3 regions of the Herbaspirillum sp. Her2 genome follow, and region 3 is predicted to be linked to each of the others. Evidence: predicted binding sites of a transcription regulator. Region 3 holds the regulator's gene; each other region holds the start of a gene.

Region 1 (5,233 bases), 1.1 Mb from region 3:
TCGTGCAGCAGGATGTGCTGCACCAGTTCCAGGGCTCGTCAGCGCAGCCGGTGCTGGTGTCGCTGCCACCGGGCGAGCGCGTGCGGCCGATGGGCAAGAATGATGTCCATCGCCTGCTGGAACTGGATGCGCAGGCCACCGGCATGGATCGCAGCAAGCTGCTGCTGGCCCTGTTGGAGATATCCGAAGGCGTGGCACTGGACCGCGATGGCGAGATGCTGGGCTTTGCGCTGGTGCGCCGCTTCGGCCATGGCCGCGTGATCGGGCCGGTGGTGGCACCCGACGCGGAACGCGCCAAGGGATTGATCGCACACTGGATCAATACCTATTCGGACTCCTTCATCCGCATCGACGTGTTCGAATCGAGCGGCCTGCCGGCCTGGTTCGACAAGCTGGGCCTGACCTGCGTGGACCATGTCACGCGCATGTGCAAGGGTGAGCCGCCGGTACGTGATGCGGGCATGCAGCTGTTCTCCATCGTCAACCAGGCGCTGGGCTGAGGCTGGGCTGACGTGTCCGCGCTGCTGCCGCAGAAAATGCCGCAGCAGCGCGCAAAACCCATGAAGATGCTTTTTCAGCCCCGCATCTTGCGCATCGCCTGCGAGGCCGAGGGCATAGGATAGAACACATGCCGGTTGTGCCGTTTGCCTGCACGGCCTTGTTCAACGCATCTTCAGCGAGTCCACCTCTATGCAAACTTCCGCCCTGGCCGCGCTCGACCGCAGCCACCTGATCCACCCCGTTGCCAGCTTCCGCGAGCATGAAGAACTGGGACCCATCATCCTCAGGTCGGGCCAGGGTGCCTACCTGACCGATCACCAGGACAAGCAGTTGCTGGATGCCTTCTCGGGACTGTGGTGCGTCAATACCGGCTATGGCCAGGAAAGCGTGATCCGCGCCGCGACCGAACAGATGCAGCGCCTGCCGTATGCCACCGGCTATTTCCACTTCGCCTCGGAACCGGCCATCCTGCTGGCCAAGAAACTGGTGGACATCAGCCCGGCGTCGCTCAAGCACGTGTATTTCACCTTGGGGGGTTCCGATGCGGTGGATGCGGCCATTCGCTACATCACGCACTATCACAACTCCATCGGCAAGCCGACCAAAAAGCATTTCATCTCGCTGCAGCGTGGCTATCACGGTTCGTCCTCGGTGGGCGCGGGCCTGACTGCATTGCCCAATTTCCATTACAACTTCAACCTGCCGCTGCCGACCCAGCATTACCTGCCCTCGCCTTACCCTTACCGCAGCGAGCTGCAGGGCGATGAAGCGATCATCGCGGCCTCGGTGCAATCGCTGCGCGACAAGGTCGCCGAACTGGGCGCGGACAATGTGGCGGCGTTCTTCTGCGAACCGATCCAGGGTTCCGGCGGCGTGGTGGTGCCGCCCAAAGGCTGGCTCAAGGCCATGCAGCTGGCCTGCAACCAGCTGGACATCCTGTTCGTGGTGGACGAGGTCATCACCGGCTTCGGCCGCACCGGCCCGATGTTCGCCTGCCTGGACGAAGACGTGCAGCCCGACCTGATGACCATGGCCAAGGGCCTCACCGCCGGCTATGCGCCGATGGGCGCGGTGATGATGTCGGACCGTGTCTACAACGGCATTGCCGATGGCGCACCGATGAGCACCGTGGTCGGCCATGGCCAGACCTACTCGGCCCATCCGGTCAGTGCGGCGGTGGCGCTGGAGGTCCTGCGGCTGTATGAGGAAGGCGGTCTGCTGGAAAACGGCCGGCGCCTGGAACCGGTCTTCGCCGGCGGCCTGCGCGCCCTGCTCGATCATCCGCTGGTGGGCGATGCGCGCAGCCGTGGCCTGCTGGGCGCACTGGAACTGGTGGCTGACAAGCAGACCAAGGCACGCTTTGCACCCGAGCTGAAGCTGCACGATCGCATCTTCCAGGTGGCCTATCGCCATGGGCTGGTGTTCCGCGCCTTCGGCGACAACATCCTCGGCTTCGCGCCCGCGCTGTGCTACACGGAAGAGGATTTCGCGCTGATGTTTGCGCGCCTGCGGGCCATCCTCGATGAAGTGCTGGCCCAACCCGAGGTGCGCCAGGCCGTGCGCTGAGCCGGCCCATGCGAGTATCGCCTCCGGCACGATGGGGAAATCGCCGCCGGAGGGGTTAAAATGCCCTGCTACATCCTGCCGGATTGCGCTGCGTGCGATACGCGAGGCAAACCGGCAGGCTGAGTCGAATAACCCGAGGCAACATGATGACTAACGGCGCGTTGAAACTGGACCGGATCGATCTGAGGATTTTGTGTCACCTGCAGCAGAATAGCCGCATTACCAATGTAATCCTGGCCGACGCCGTCGGCCTCTCGCCCAGTCCCTGCCTGATCCGCGTCAAGCGCCTGGAGAAGGCCGGCTACATCAGCGGCTATGGCGCGTATATCCGTCTGGAGAAACTGGCCGACGTCCAGATCGTGTTCACCGAGGTGACGCTGTCGGACCATCGGCGCGAAGACTTCGCCAAGTTCGAAGCCACCATCCGCAACGTCGATGAAATCATCGAATGCCATCTGGTCAGCGGTGGCTATGACTACCTGCTCAAGTTCATGACCCGCAGCGTGGTGCACTACCAGAGCGTAATCGAATCGCTGCTGGAACAGAACCTGCGCATCGAGAAGTATTTCAGCTACATCGTCATCAAGTCGCCCTTCATCAAGCATCACTATCCGCTGGAAAAATTCATCCAGACCTGAGCCCCATGGGCTGGCCACCGCCGGCCGGTACCGTGCGGTGGCAGCCTGGCACGCCCTGCATGTGGCGGCTGCGCTGTCTGCACCGTTTTTCGGTACGTTTTGCTGGCCTTTATCCTCGCCTTTTTCCTGCCCTTTTTTCTGTACAGACGATCGCGGACCCTCCTGATCGTTTTTGCACACCCCCCTGTCAATTTCCGCACAGCAAGCCTTTTCCAGCGCGGCAAGCCCTCGGCCTCATCTTTACATTTATGCCCTCCGCGATGGCCGGATTGCGGCATCTCCATCCAATCTCCACAAATTCCCCAGAAAAACACGACTATTGGTCAGCAAACTCCCCTTTACTTTTGTAAAGACGTGCCGTTAACCTTCGGGTGCGCTGACGAAGGGTCAGTTTCTCAAATTACAAGAACATCACGTTTGCTTAGGGGGCAACATGGCAACTTCCACGGGGACGATCTCGACATCGGCCGGTCCGCTTGACGTTTCGACGCTGGTCAACCAGCTCATCGCGGTCGAGAGCAAGTCCAAGCTCACACCGCTGAAGACCAAGGAAAGCGGCTTCAATACGCTCATTTCCGCGTATGGCTCGCTGAAGAATGCGCTGACCAGCTATCAAAGCGCCCTGAAGGTCATGACGGCCGCCAGCTTCAGTGCGCAGAAGACCACCGTGTCCAATGCCGGCACCGGCACCAGCCTGACCACCGATCCGTTCACGGCAGAGGCCAACAGTGACGACTCGACCAAGGTCCTGGCACAGAAGTTGAAATCCGGTGGCTATGCCAGCGGCACCACCTTCAATGCCGGCGACTCGATCGCCATCAAGATCGGCACCAACTCGCCCACCTTCATCACGCTGCAGGCCAATGCCACCCTGGCGGGTCTGCGCGACACCATCAATGCCTCCAAGGCCGGCGTGACGGCCTCCATCGTCACCGATGGCAGCGGCGACCATCTGGTCCTGGAATCCAATACCGGCGGCACGGCCAACACCATCAAGGTCACGGCCAACAATTCGCTGTCCGGGCTGAGCTATGACCCCAGCGTGTCGGGCTCGGTGACGCAGATCCAGGCCCCGCGCGATACCACCAAGGCCGCCGCCGGCAAGTACAGCATCGGCGTGAGCCAGCTGGCACAGGCGGTCAAGGTCAGCTCGGCCGGCATCGTGCCGGGCACCACCTTCGACAATGGCGTGCTGGCCATCAAGACCGGCAATGGCTCGACCACGCTGATCCAGCCCAAGACCAATACCCTGGCCGGTGTGCGCGATGCCATCAACGCCAGCGAAGCGGGCGTCAATGCGGCCATCGTCAGCGACGGCACCAACGACCACCTGGTGCTCACCGCCAAGGACAGCGGCGCGGCCAACAGCCTGCGGGTCAGCGGCACCGGCAATTTCGCGGTGTTCAACTTCGATCCCAGCGGCACCGTCACCACCACGGGCGTAGCGACCAACCAGACTTACAGCAGCGGCAGCCTGGCGCTGCAGGTCGGCAGCAAGTCCTTCACCATCACCCCGACCGATCTCGACAACAGCGGTGCCATCGGCCTGAACGACGTGATGAAAGCCATCAACGATGCCAATACCGGCGTGACCGCCAGCATCAGCAACGACGGCAGCAATGACCATCTGGTGCTCACGCCGGCCGGCACGGATCCGATCAAGCTGGTCGGCAGCAATGACTATGCCAGCCTGTCCGGCAGCAGCATGGGGCAATTGGCCAAGGCGCAGGATGCCAAGCTGACCATCGATGGCGTGGCGGTGACCAGCACCACCAACAAGGTCAGCAATGCGATTTCGGGCGTGACGCTGAACCTGGCGAAGGTGACGACGGCGGCGGACAATTTCTCGCTGTCCATCGCCAATGACACCAGCGGCCTGTCGACGGCGGCCAACAGTTTCGTGACGGCCTACAACAACCTGGCCAAGGCCGTGACCAACCTCACCAAGCAGACCCCGTCCACCACCAAGGGCCAGGCCAGCACCGGCTCGCCGCTGGCAGCGGAATCTTCCGTGCTGAACATGATGACGCAGATCCGCGGCACCATGCTGGGCGCACTGGGCGACGATGGCGGCATGAACCTGTCGCAGGTGGGGATCTCGTTCCAGAAGGATGGCACGCTGGCGCTGGATGCGGCCAAGCTGACGACGGCCGGCAACAAGGATTTCGACGCGGTCGCCAAGCTCTTCACCGGGACCTCCGGCGTCGTGCCCAAGCTGCAGAAGCTGATGGACAGCATCCTGGGCGACAGCGGCACGCTGGCCACCAAGACCAAGGGCCTGCAGGACAGCCTCAAGATCGTGACCGACCAGCAGACCGCGGCCAATGATCGGCTGCAAACCCTGAAGGACAACTACACCAACCAGTTCAACCGGCTCAACGTGACGCTGGCGACGATGCAGTCGCGGCAGAGCTATCTGACCCAGCAGCTGGCGAAGTTGTCCAAGTCGTCGTGATCGTTTTGATGACAGGTCCGCACGCGCGGAGCTCCCTGTGAAAGGCCGCAGCGATTCTCGCTGCGGCCTTTTG
Region 2 (5,233 bases), 1.1 Mb from region 3:
CCGGCCTGGCCGAGTTGATCCAGCCCAATACACGCCTGGTGTGGACCGAAGCACCCGGTTCGGTCTCGATGGAAGTGCCTGACATCCCGGCCCTGTGCCGTGCCGCGCATGAAAAGGGCGTGCTGGTGGCCATCGACAATACCTGGGCGGCCGGCATCGCCTTCAAGGCCTTCGAGCACGGCGTGGACATCGTCATGCAAGCGGTCACCAAGTACCAGTCCGGCGGCTCGGATGTCCTCATGGGCGCGGTCATCGTGCGCGACCAGGCGCTCAACGAGAAACTGGAACTGGCCCACATGCGCCTGGGCTTCGGCGTGGGCATGGACGACGTCTACCTGGTCCTGCGCAGCCTGTCCTCGATGCGCCTGCGTTTCGAGGCCCACGATGCGGCCGCGCGCAAGGTCGCGGCCTGGCTCAAGCAACGCCCGGAAATCGTGGCGGTGCTGCACCCGGCCTTTGAAGATTGCCCAGGACACGCCCACTGGAAGCGCGACTTCACAGGGGCGGGCGGTCTGTTCTCGGTGATCTTCGATTCCCGTTACAGCGAAGAGCAGACTGACCGCTTCGTCGACAGCCTGCAGCTCTTCAAGATCGGCTACAGCTGGGGCGGTGCCCACAGCCTCTGCGTGCCCTACCGTATGCGCGGCATGCGCCACCAGTGGCAGCGAGAAGGCGTGCTGGTGCGCTTCAACATCGGGCTGGAAGCCCCCGCCGATCTCATTGCCGATATCGAGCAGGCCTTGAGCAAGCTCTGAGTGGCCAGCCCTGCTCGGCTGCCGGTGTCGGCAGCGGGGCAGGGCGCGTCTGATGGCCGACAAGGTTCAGTTTGCACAAAAGAAATTGAATAAAGGTAAATGCTGCATCTGTTTATCGTTTTGCCGCACTTGGCAGCGTCATAAAATGGTAGCAATTCTTGATACGGTGGCTTCTCGACGGTCTTTGACGTTGCGCAAAAATCATCAAAGCGGGTAAATATATGCAAGTTTTCTGGGTGTTCTTGCTGAAGCCATCTACAGTGAACTGCCCAAAAAACTGGATGAGCTAGTCGTCCCCAAGCAACAAGACGGCGTTTGGCATCGAATATTTACAACTTATTTTGTTGCCTGGAAGACAATTTTCTTTTGTCATTTCAACCAGGAAACCTTTTGATCAGGAAATTCCTGATTGGCGCGCAAAGTCACGAGCCTCCTCGCTCTTTGGCTGCCAGAATGGAAATCTTCACCAATATCCCGCAGTCGTGTAAGACGGACGCCTACAAGATGCTCGGGCTTCTCTCCGTCTAAAAATACCGACCAAGTCTAATTTCCCGCCTGTCCTGCCCCCCTCAGAATTGGCTTGCAGTCAAGTAAATGTAAGCGATTGTAAGCAGCTCGATGCAGCGTTCAGCCGCGTGAGCCGTAGGAAGTACTTACCGAGGTGGGGTGCAAATGAATACCAACGACATGATGGCGGAGATCCGCGATGCCAACCTGAGCTATCTCATGCTGGCGCAGCAAATGATCCGTTCGGACAAACCGACCGCAATCTTCCGTTTGGGTATCAGCGCCGAGATTGCCGATCTGATCGAAGGCTTGTCCAACGTGCAGATCATGAAGCTGGCGGCGACCAACATGATGTTGACCCGTTTCCGTTTCGACGACGGCGCCATCCTCGGCATGCTGACAAACTACAACAAGGACAAGAGCCTGGCGCAGTCACACGCAGCCATCCTGATGGCCTGCCAGCCCGGCGAGCAAATTTCGTAAAACAACAAGACAAAAAGCATGGCCGGCGCGGCCAGAGACAGTCAACGCGCCGGAGGGGAAGACGTTCTACAGAGTTATTCAGTTTCAGTCTTGCATTCATGCCTGAAAGTTCGCCCGCCCGGGGCCGGCGAATTGGGGTCAGGCAGTTTTATTACGAAATCACCGGGGGGTTGCACCATGGCTAAAAAGAGCGTTGTGACAGAGGCGCAGGAAATTCAGTTGGCCATTGAACTGATCAAACTGGGGGCACGCCTCCAGTTGCTGGAATCGGAAACCTCGCTGTCGCGCGAGCGACTGCTGAAGCTGTACAAGGAATTGAAGGGTGTCTCGCCGCCCAAGGGCATGCTGCCGTTCTCGACGGACTGGTTCATCACCTGGCAGCCCAATATCCATTCTTCGCTGTTCATCAACATTCACCGCTACCTGATCGAGCATGCCCGCATCAGTGGCATCGAGGCCGTCATGAAGGCCTACAAGCTCTACCTGGAGCAGGTCGGCTACAACGATGCCGGCGAGCCGGTGCTGTCGCTGACCCGTGCCTGGACGCTGGTGCGCTTCTTCGAAAGCAAGATGCTCATGACCACGCCCTGCTGCAAGTGCCACGGCCACTTCGTGGTGCATCGCCTGGACCTGCATCAGGACTACCTGTGCGGCCTGTGCCACATGCCCTCGCGCGCCGGCAAGACCAAGAAGGCCAAGGATGCGGTCATCATGGGTCTGGTCGAAGGCGCCATGCCTGTTGCTGCTTCCGCGCCCCTGGGCACCGAGCCGGTGCTGGCCGCCGTGGCCTGAGCCGGAACAGGGATGTACCGATGCCTTGCTGCTGGCGAGCAGCAGGGTGGTAATGGGCCAGGGTGTTCAACCAAAAAAGAATAAGGCCGATTGCCTCGATGTCCGAACCTGAGAATCACCCCGGTGCCGGGCGCAGGCCCCTGTGGCAGGCGCCGGCCATCCAGGCCTTGCTGCTGTTCGTGCTGGGCCTGATTGGTGCCAACGTGCTGGACGTGCTGTTCCAGCGCGCCGGTCTCGCTCCTCTTTCCCCCCTCCAGACTTCCCTGCTGCATGGCGTGATCGCTGCGCTTCTGGCACGACTGCGCCGCATGGCCGCGTGGTGGTGGCTGATCCTGCTGGTGTTCCCGCTGGCGGCGTTGGGCGTGGGTCAGTTGCACCTGCCGTCGTGGGTGTTCCTGGCGGTGTTCCTGTTCATGCTGGTGCTGTTCTGGTCGACCTTTCGCAGTCAGGTGCCGTTCTACCCTTCCGGGCAGAGTGCCTGGGATGCCGTGGCGGGTCTCTTGCCCGAGGGGCGGCCGATCCGTTTCATGGATATCGGCAGTGGCCTGGGCGGTGCCGTCCTGGACCTGTCGCGCCGCCGGCCCGAGAGTGAATTCACCGGCATCGAGATTGCGCCCTTGCCGTGGCTGGTGAGCCGGCTGCGGGCGGCACTGGCGGGCAATCGCTGCCGCTTCGTGCGCGGCGACTACCTGCTGCTGGATTTTGGTGACTATGACGTGGTGTTTGCCTATCTGTCACCGGCGGCGATGGAGGCGCTGTGGCACAAGGCGCGCGCTGAGATGAAGCCGGGGACACTGCTTCTGAGCTACGAATTTCATATCCCCGGTACCACTCCGGATGTGGTGGTCGAACCGGAGCACGGGGGCAGGGTGCTGCACGGATGGCGCATGTGAGGCGACACAGGTAAAGAAACCCTTTACAGGGGCTGCGAGACGCGACGTATCAAGTTTGCGCCAATTCAGCCGTAAATCGAAAAGGAAGGGCGTTTTTCGGATATGTATTCCCCCATTTGCTTGACTGGAATACCTGTAATCTGACGAACGTGAAAATACACTCAACGCCACAGGGACGGGAGTAGGCACTTGCTAGTCATCATTGGATATATCGTGGTCATGGGGTCCGTCTTCGGCGGCTTTGCCCTGTCGGGCGGCCACCTGGGGGCACTGTTCCAGCCACTCGAACTGCTCATGATCGGCGGCGCCGCGCTGGGCGCTTTCCTGGTCGGTAACAACAACAAGGCCATCAAGGCCACCATGAAGGCTTTGCCGACGGTCTTCAAGGGCAGCACCTACACCAAGGCGCTGTACATGGAACTGATGGCGCTACTCTTCGAGATCCTCACCAAATCCCGTAAAGAGGGTTTGATGTCGATCGAAGGCGACATCGAAGAGCCGGAAAGCAGCCCCATCTTCAGCAAGTACCCTGGCGTGCTGGCGGACCATCACCTGATCGAGTTCATGACCGATTACCTGCGCCTGATGGTGTCGGGCAACATGGATGCGTTCCAGATCGAAAACCTGATGGACAACGAAATCGAGACCCACCATCACGAGGGCGAGATTCCGGTGCACTGCATCGCCAAGCTGGGCGACGGCATGCCGGCCTTCGGTATCGTGGCGGCGGTGATGGGCGTGGTGCACACCATGGAGTCGGTGGGTATCCCTCCCTCCGAGCTGGGCATGCTGATCGCGCACGCGCTGGTCGGTACCTTCCTCGGTATTCTGCTGGCCTACGGTTTCGTGGGCCCGCTCTCCAGCTTGCTGGAACAGAAGCTGCACGAATCGACCAAGATCTACCAGTGCGTGAAGGTGACGTTGCTGGCGAGCCTGAATGGCTATGCGCCGGCACTGTCGATCGAATTCGGCCGCAAGGTCCTGTTCTCGACCGAACGTCCGACCTTCCTCGAACTGGAAGAGCACGTCAAGCAGGCCAAGGGCAAGTAAGCGGTCGGCAGGCCGGCCAGGGGAGGCCGGCAGGCAGGGCGATTCACACAGACATCAGTATTGAAGCAGGAGCACAGGCATGGCCGACGAAGGTCTACGTCCCATTATCGTCAAGCGGATCAAGAAAGGCGGCGGGGGTCACCATGGTGGCGCCTGGAAGATTGCGTACGCCGACTTCGTGACCGCGATGATGGCCTTCTTCCTGCTGATGTGGCTGCTGGGATCGACCGCCAAGGGCGACCTGAACGGGATCGCCGAATACTTCAAGACGCCGCTGAAGGTGGCCATGGCCGGCGGTTCCGGCAGTGGTGATGCCAACACGGTGCTGCCCGGCGGCGGCAAGGATCTGACCCGCCAGGACGGCCAGCTGCGCAAGGGCGAGAACGATGTGGTCTCGCGCAAGCAGAACCTGAAACAGGCACAGCAGGAGCTGGAACGCGCCGAGCGCACCCGGCTGGAAGAACTGAAGTCGCGCCTGGAAAAGGCCATCGATTCCAATCCTACCTTGAAGCAGTTCAAGAACCAGCTGTTGATCGACATCACCTCGGAAGGCCTGCGCATCCAGATCGTGGACGAGAAGAACCGTCCCATGTTTGCCCTGGCCAGTGCGCAACTGCAGCCCTATACCAAGGAGATCCTGCATGAGATCGGCCGCACATTGAACGACGTGCCCAACAAGATCAGCCTGTCCGGCCACACCGATGCCACGCCTTATTCGCGCGGCGAGAAGGGCTACAGCAACTGGGAACTGTC
Region 3 (5,233 bases):
GTGCCGGCCACGTGGGTGGCAGCGGTGCGCTCCAGCTGCAGCGGCGGGATCGTGTTGGACTTGCTGTCCAGCGCATTCTTGAGCGCGTCGGCAAAGTTGACGTCACGCGCCTTGTAGTTGGGCGTGTCCGCGTTGGCGATGTTGGACGCCAGCACCTGCTGGCGCTGCGACCGCAGGTTCAGCGCCATCTCGTTGAAACGGAAATAATCGTCGAGCTTAGAGACCATCAGGTCCTCCGGAAGTACCAGCGCCCCCCTGTCCTGCCCGGCCGGTTGCCGGGCCGCTTGCGGACTGCGCCGATGATGGAATTACGTAGGCTTGATCATACGTTCGCACCCCGAACTCTAAGGGGCGATAAAGAGAGAAAAGCCTCCCCTGTTTGCCCTTTTGACCTCGCGCGCGCGACGTACCATGAGTGCCAAGATTCGCCTATGCCCTGCGGGCAAGTTGCACAAAATGAAACACGCTTTCCGCGCCCTGCGCCGCACTTTCGCCGTCCTGTCCTTGCTTGCAGCCGGCCTGGGGGCGACTGCGCCTGCACTCGCCCAGAACGACCCCAACTCCCCCCAAAAGCAGGACTTGCAAGCCTTGCAACAAGTGGCGGAGCAATTCCTGAAAAGCCAGACCTTGGGCCTGCCCGGCAGCGTCACGGTCACCATCGATCCGGCCGATGCACGCCTGACGCTGGCGGCCTGTCTTGAACCGCAAGCCTTCATGCCCAATGGCGGCCGCCTGTTCGGCCGCACCACGGTCGGCATCAAGTGCGTGGCCCCCTCCCCCTGGACCATCTACCTGCGCGCCAACGTGCAGGTGATCTCGGATTACCTGGTCGCCGCGGTCCCGCTGGCCCAGGGCCAGACCATCAGCGCCAGCGACATCACGCGCATTCGCGGCGACATGTCGGCGCTGCCCAGCGGCGTGATCACCGAAGAATCACAGGTCATCGGCCGCGTCGCCAACATGTCGCTGCGCGCCGGTACGCCGCTGCGCCTCGACACCATCCGCAACCAGCGCGTGGTGCAGCAAGGCCAGGCGGTACGGGTCGTATCGATCGGTCCGGGCTTCCAGATTTCCACCGAAGCGCGCGCCCTGACCAATGCCAACGAAGGCCAGATGGCCCAGGCCCGGACGGCGGCCGGCCAGGTGGTGAGCGGTATTGCCAAAGCGGGCGGGATTCTGGAAATCAACTATTGAGCCGGTGGCCGCGGTTTCTCTATTGATATGAAGCAATTTCCCGCAGGGCAAGTCCTGCGCGGAACGCAGCGGATCGCCCGGACAGGAATATGAAGAAAAGTACCCGAATTCAGCTTAATTCAGGTGCGGGAATGTTAAAGTTTGCCCAGAACTGGTCGATAATCCATACGACAGGCGGGTGCGAAGCGCCCCCACCCTACAAGGAATACTGCCGTGAACGTTAACGACGCCCTCAAATCTGCTGCCCTCAACACCGAGCAGACGCAAACGCAGACCCGCAACACGACTGCCGCCAATCCTGCGGGCACCGACCCGGCCGCCACCAAAGCGGCTTCGGACAGCGTGCGCTTGTCCAGCACCTATCAGGCGCTGGAAACCAAGGACACCAAAAACGGCGGTTTCAATGCCGAAAAAGTGGAAAAGCTGAAAGCGGCCATCGCCAACGGCACTTTCCAGATCGATGCCGACAAGATCGCCGACGGCGTGATCGATACTGTCAAGAATCTCATCAGCGCCCGCCCGGCCTGATTCCCGTTTTACCGCTCAGAGGATCTTTCGCATGAATCCGGCCAGCAACCTGTCCCTGGAACACGCCGCGCTGTCGCGCCTGGTGGAAAAACTGAGCCAGGAACAGGCACTGCTGGCGGAAGCCACCGCCGAAGGCCTGACCGACATCATTACCGAAAAGGCCGCTATCGTTGCTGAAATGTCCACGCTGGCCGGCAATCGCCACGCGCTGCTGGGCAGCCTCGGCTACAGTGCAGATGAAAGCGGCATGCAACAGTGGATGAATGAGCAAGCCAGCGACGCTGACCGCGAGATCTGGGCCAGCCTGTTCGAACTGGCGCAGGACGCCAAGGAACTGAACCGCGTCAATGGCCTGCTGATTGGCAAGAAGCTCTCCATCAATCAGAGCGCCCTGACCATCCTGCAAGGCAAGACCGGCACCGGCAATTTCTATGGCCCGGACGGCCAGAACAGCATCCGATCCTCGGGACGCCGTCTGGGCGTGGTATAAGTTTCAGCCGCTTCCCGCTCACGGAAGCACAGCAAGATCGCATCAACAAAAAGCCCGGCATTTGCCGGGCTTTGTCGTTAACGAGTCCTGCGTCCTCTCTCGGATCTGCGCCCTGAAGGCAGGCAGCCTCAGGCCACCCCGCTCCAGGAATGCTCGCGCAGATACGAACGCATGCGCGAGATCGCCTGGCTGTGCAACTGGCACACGCGCGATTCGGAAACGCCCATGACGGCGCCGATTTCCTTGAGGTTCATTTCCTGCTCGTAGTAGAGCGCCATCAGGATCTGCTCACGCTCGGGCAAGGCCTTGATGGAATCCACCACGGCTTCGCGGAAACCGCCATTGATCAGGCTCTGCAGCGGATCATCCTCGCCGTCGCCGGTCTGGTAGCGGTCCAGGAAGTGTTCGTGGCCGCCATCGTCGTCGTGGAAATCTTCGTAATAGATCAACTGGTGGCCGCCGCAGTCGGTCAGCAGCGACTGATACTCGGCCAGGCTGATCTTCATGTGCTGCGCCACTTCCGCTTCTTGCGGCTGGCGGCCCAGTTGCTGCAGCAGGGACTGCATGGCTTCCTCCACCTTGCGCGCATTCTGGCGGATGCTGCGCGGCAGCCAGTCGCTGCTGCGCAGCTCATCCAGCATGGCACCACGGATACGCTGCACGGCGTAGGTCTCGAACTGCGCGCCATGGGTTTCCTCGTAGCGGTTGACGGCGTCGAGCAAGCCCATCATGCCGGCCTGGATCAGGTCGTCCACCTCTACGCTGGGGGGCAGCTTGGCCTTGAGCTGATGCGCCAGTTTCTTGACCAGCGGCGCATGCTGCTCCAGTACGTCGTTCTTGCCCTTTTTTCCCTTGACGTTATACATGCACGTCACACTCCCAGACTGGCGCCGTCGGTGGCCATCCCGTAGCTGCTGCGGGCCGCATCCGGACCGGCGGTGAAGCGCTTGGACAGGCGCTGGAAGGCCAGCGCGGCACCGGCAAAGGGAAACACGTCCATCACCGCCCGCCCCTGTCCGGTGGCGCGGCGAATATGGTCATCCGCCGGAATCGCGCCGATGAAATTGAGCTGCGCCGCCAGGTAGCGGCTGGCCGCTTGGGCCATGTTGGCGTAGACGGTACGGGCTTCGGCTTCGGTGGCATCGTTGACGATGAGACTGAAAGGACGGCGACCGATGCGGTCGCTCAGGCTCTTGAGGAGCACATAAGCCGCCTTGATCGAAGACGCCGTAGTCGAGACCTGGATCACGATCTCACCCATTTCCATGGTCGGCACAGGCAGCGACAGGTCGCGTGCCAGCACGCCATTGACCAGTGTGATCTCGGCCTGCTCGATGAGGCTGTCGAAGATCTCCGCCAGACGGCCGGCATGCGGATCGGTCGCCGAGGGCACGTTGCGGCGGGCGATGCGCGCCATCGAAAAACCTTCCGGCAGGAGCCGTGTGGCTTCCGCCATGGGACGCTCCATGCGCGCTACTTCCTGCAGCGTCGCCACGTCGTGACGCAGGCCGATGCGGGTCAGCAGACCGGTTGTGGCCACGTCGCCATCCACCACCAGCACGCTGTGCTTGGCCTGTGACAGTGACGCCGCCAGATTGATGAGCATGGCACTCTTCTCTTCCTCACCCAGCACCGAGAAGAAGGTGAACAGCCTGGGCACCGGACGCTCCAGCATCCGGCGCAACCCTGCTGCCTGGTCGATATCGTAACTAGCCAAAGCTCACCTCACGCAGTCCCCGGTCATTCATGGACATGGCAGTAGGACCGATCACGCCCGGCAACTCACCTTCCTGGAATTCGAAAGGGGCCGTTTCACGCTTCTGCTTGAAGGCACGGTCGGCGAGATAAAGCTTGTTGGCCACGTGCAGGTCTTCCGGCACGCGCTGGCCATTGGCCACGTAATGCAGGTTGAGCTTGTGGCGGATCACCACATCCAGCACGTTGCCGATGGTGGCGGCTTCGTCCAGCTTGGTGATGATGCAGCCGGCCAGCCCGGAGCTGGAATAGGCATGTACCACTTCATTGAGCGTACCGCCGGTGGCGGTGGCATTGAGGCACAGCAGGCGCTTGATGTCCACGCCGGCACCGGCCAGCATGGCGTCCTGCTCGGCCACCATCTGGTCGCGCTGGCCGACACCGGCGGTATCGATCAGTACGGTGTGCTTGCCCTTGAGCTCTTCCAGGGCGATGCGCAGGTCGGTCTCATCCTTGACCGAGTGCACCATCACACCCAGGATCTTGCCGTAGATGCGCAGTTGTTCGTAACCACCGATACGGTAGCCGTCGGTCGTGATCAGGGCCAGCTTGCCGGAGCCGTGGCGCATCACGCAGCGCGCCGCCAGCTTGGCGGTGGTGGTGGTCTTGCCAACGCCAGTGGGGCCGACCAGCGCGAAGACGCCGCCGTTTTCCAGCAGTTCGTTTTCGTTGGCCAGGGTATTGAGATTGCGCGCCAGCACCGACTTGACCCAGAACATGATGTCCTGCGACTTGGAGTTGGCAGGCAGGTTTTCGGTGATCAGGCGCGACAGGCTGGCCGAGAAGCCGGCCGCCAGCATTTCCTTCAGTACCACGCCCTTGAGCGGATCGCGTTTCTGCGTACCGCCCCAGGAAATCTCGGCCAGCTGGGTTTCCAGCACGCCGCGCATGGAGCGGATCTCGCTCATGACTTCGGAAAGGATTTCGTCGTAGTCCTTGCCATCGAATTCAGGCAGGGCCGAACGTGGACGCTGGTCATGTTCACCAGATTCCTGCGCCTGCTGGGCCGAGGCCGGACGGCCACCGGCCTCCTGCTCCGCACGGCGGCTGCGCCAGACGCGGGCATCGCTGGCCGGAGCAGCTTCCACCGGGCGCGCAGGCGCGCGGCCGTGGGCCGGCTGGTCCAGCAATGGCGCATGCTCGGGGCGCGCGGCGCGGGGCGGCTGCTGGGCCAGCGGCGACGACAGCAGCGCCGGACGCTTGGCCTGCTGTGCGTTCGGCGCACCGGACTGCTGCTGCAGCGAGGCCGCCTGCGGGCGAGCATTG

What was found. The regulator FliA, encoded in region 3, starts transcription of late flagellar genes. The targets are predictions, from matches to a motif close to CTAAAGTTTNNNNNNNNNNNGCCGNTA.
Region 1: fliD (flagellar filament capping protein FliD) is a predicted target of FliA. The motif match lies at 3,042-3,068, and genes of this name have one in related genera.
Region 2: motA (flagellar motor stator protein MotA) is a predicted target of FliA. The motif match lies at 3,479-3,505, and genes of this name have one in related genera.

What each region holds. Positions count from the first base shown of each region.
Region 1 is NZ_CM176331.1:3,232,541-3,237,773, forward strand. Features, by position in the region: gene ACWHXP_RS14670 (GNAT family N-acetyltransferase) at 1-500, shown strand, start outside; gene ACWHXP_RS14675 (aspartate aminotransferase family protein) at 691-2,067, shown strand; gene ACWHXP_RS14680 (Lrp/AsnC family transcriptional regulator) at 2,211-2,705, shown strand; gene fliD (flagellar filament capping protein FliD) at 3,139-5,160, shown strand.
Region 2 is NZ_CM176331.1:1,063,499-1,068,731, forward strand. Features, by position in the region: gene ACWHXP_RS04905 (cystathionine beta-lyase) at 1-755, shown strand, start outside; gene flhD (flagellar transcriptional regulator FlhD) at 1,428-1,745, shown strand; gene flhC (flagellar transcriptional regulator FlhC) at 1,923-2,537, shown strand; gene ACWHXP_RS04920 (class I SAM-dependent methyltransferase) at 2,636-3,430, shown strand; gene motA (flagellar motor stator protein MotA) at 3,620-4,480, shown strand; gene motB (flagellar motor protein MotB) at 4,560-5,233, shown strand, end outside.
Region 3 is NZ_CM176331.1:2,149,361-2,154,593, forward strand. Features, by position in the region: gene flgB (flagellar basal body rod protein FlgB) at 1-227, opposite strand, end outside; gene flgA (flagellar basal body P-ring formation chaperone FlgA) at 457-1,194, shown strand; gene flgM (flagellar biosynthesis anti-sigma factor FlgM) at 1,408-1,722, shown strand; gene ACWHXP_RS09745 (flagella synthesis protein FlgN) at 1,754-2,212, shown strand; gene ACWHXP_RS09750 (RNA polymerase sigma factor FliA) at 2,341-3,078, opposite strand; gene ACWHXP_RS09755 (MinD/ParA family ATP-binding protein) at 3,084-3,887, opposite strand; gene flhF (flagellar biosynthesis GTPase FlhF) at 3,922-5,233, opposite strand, start outside.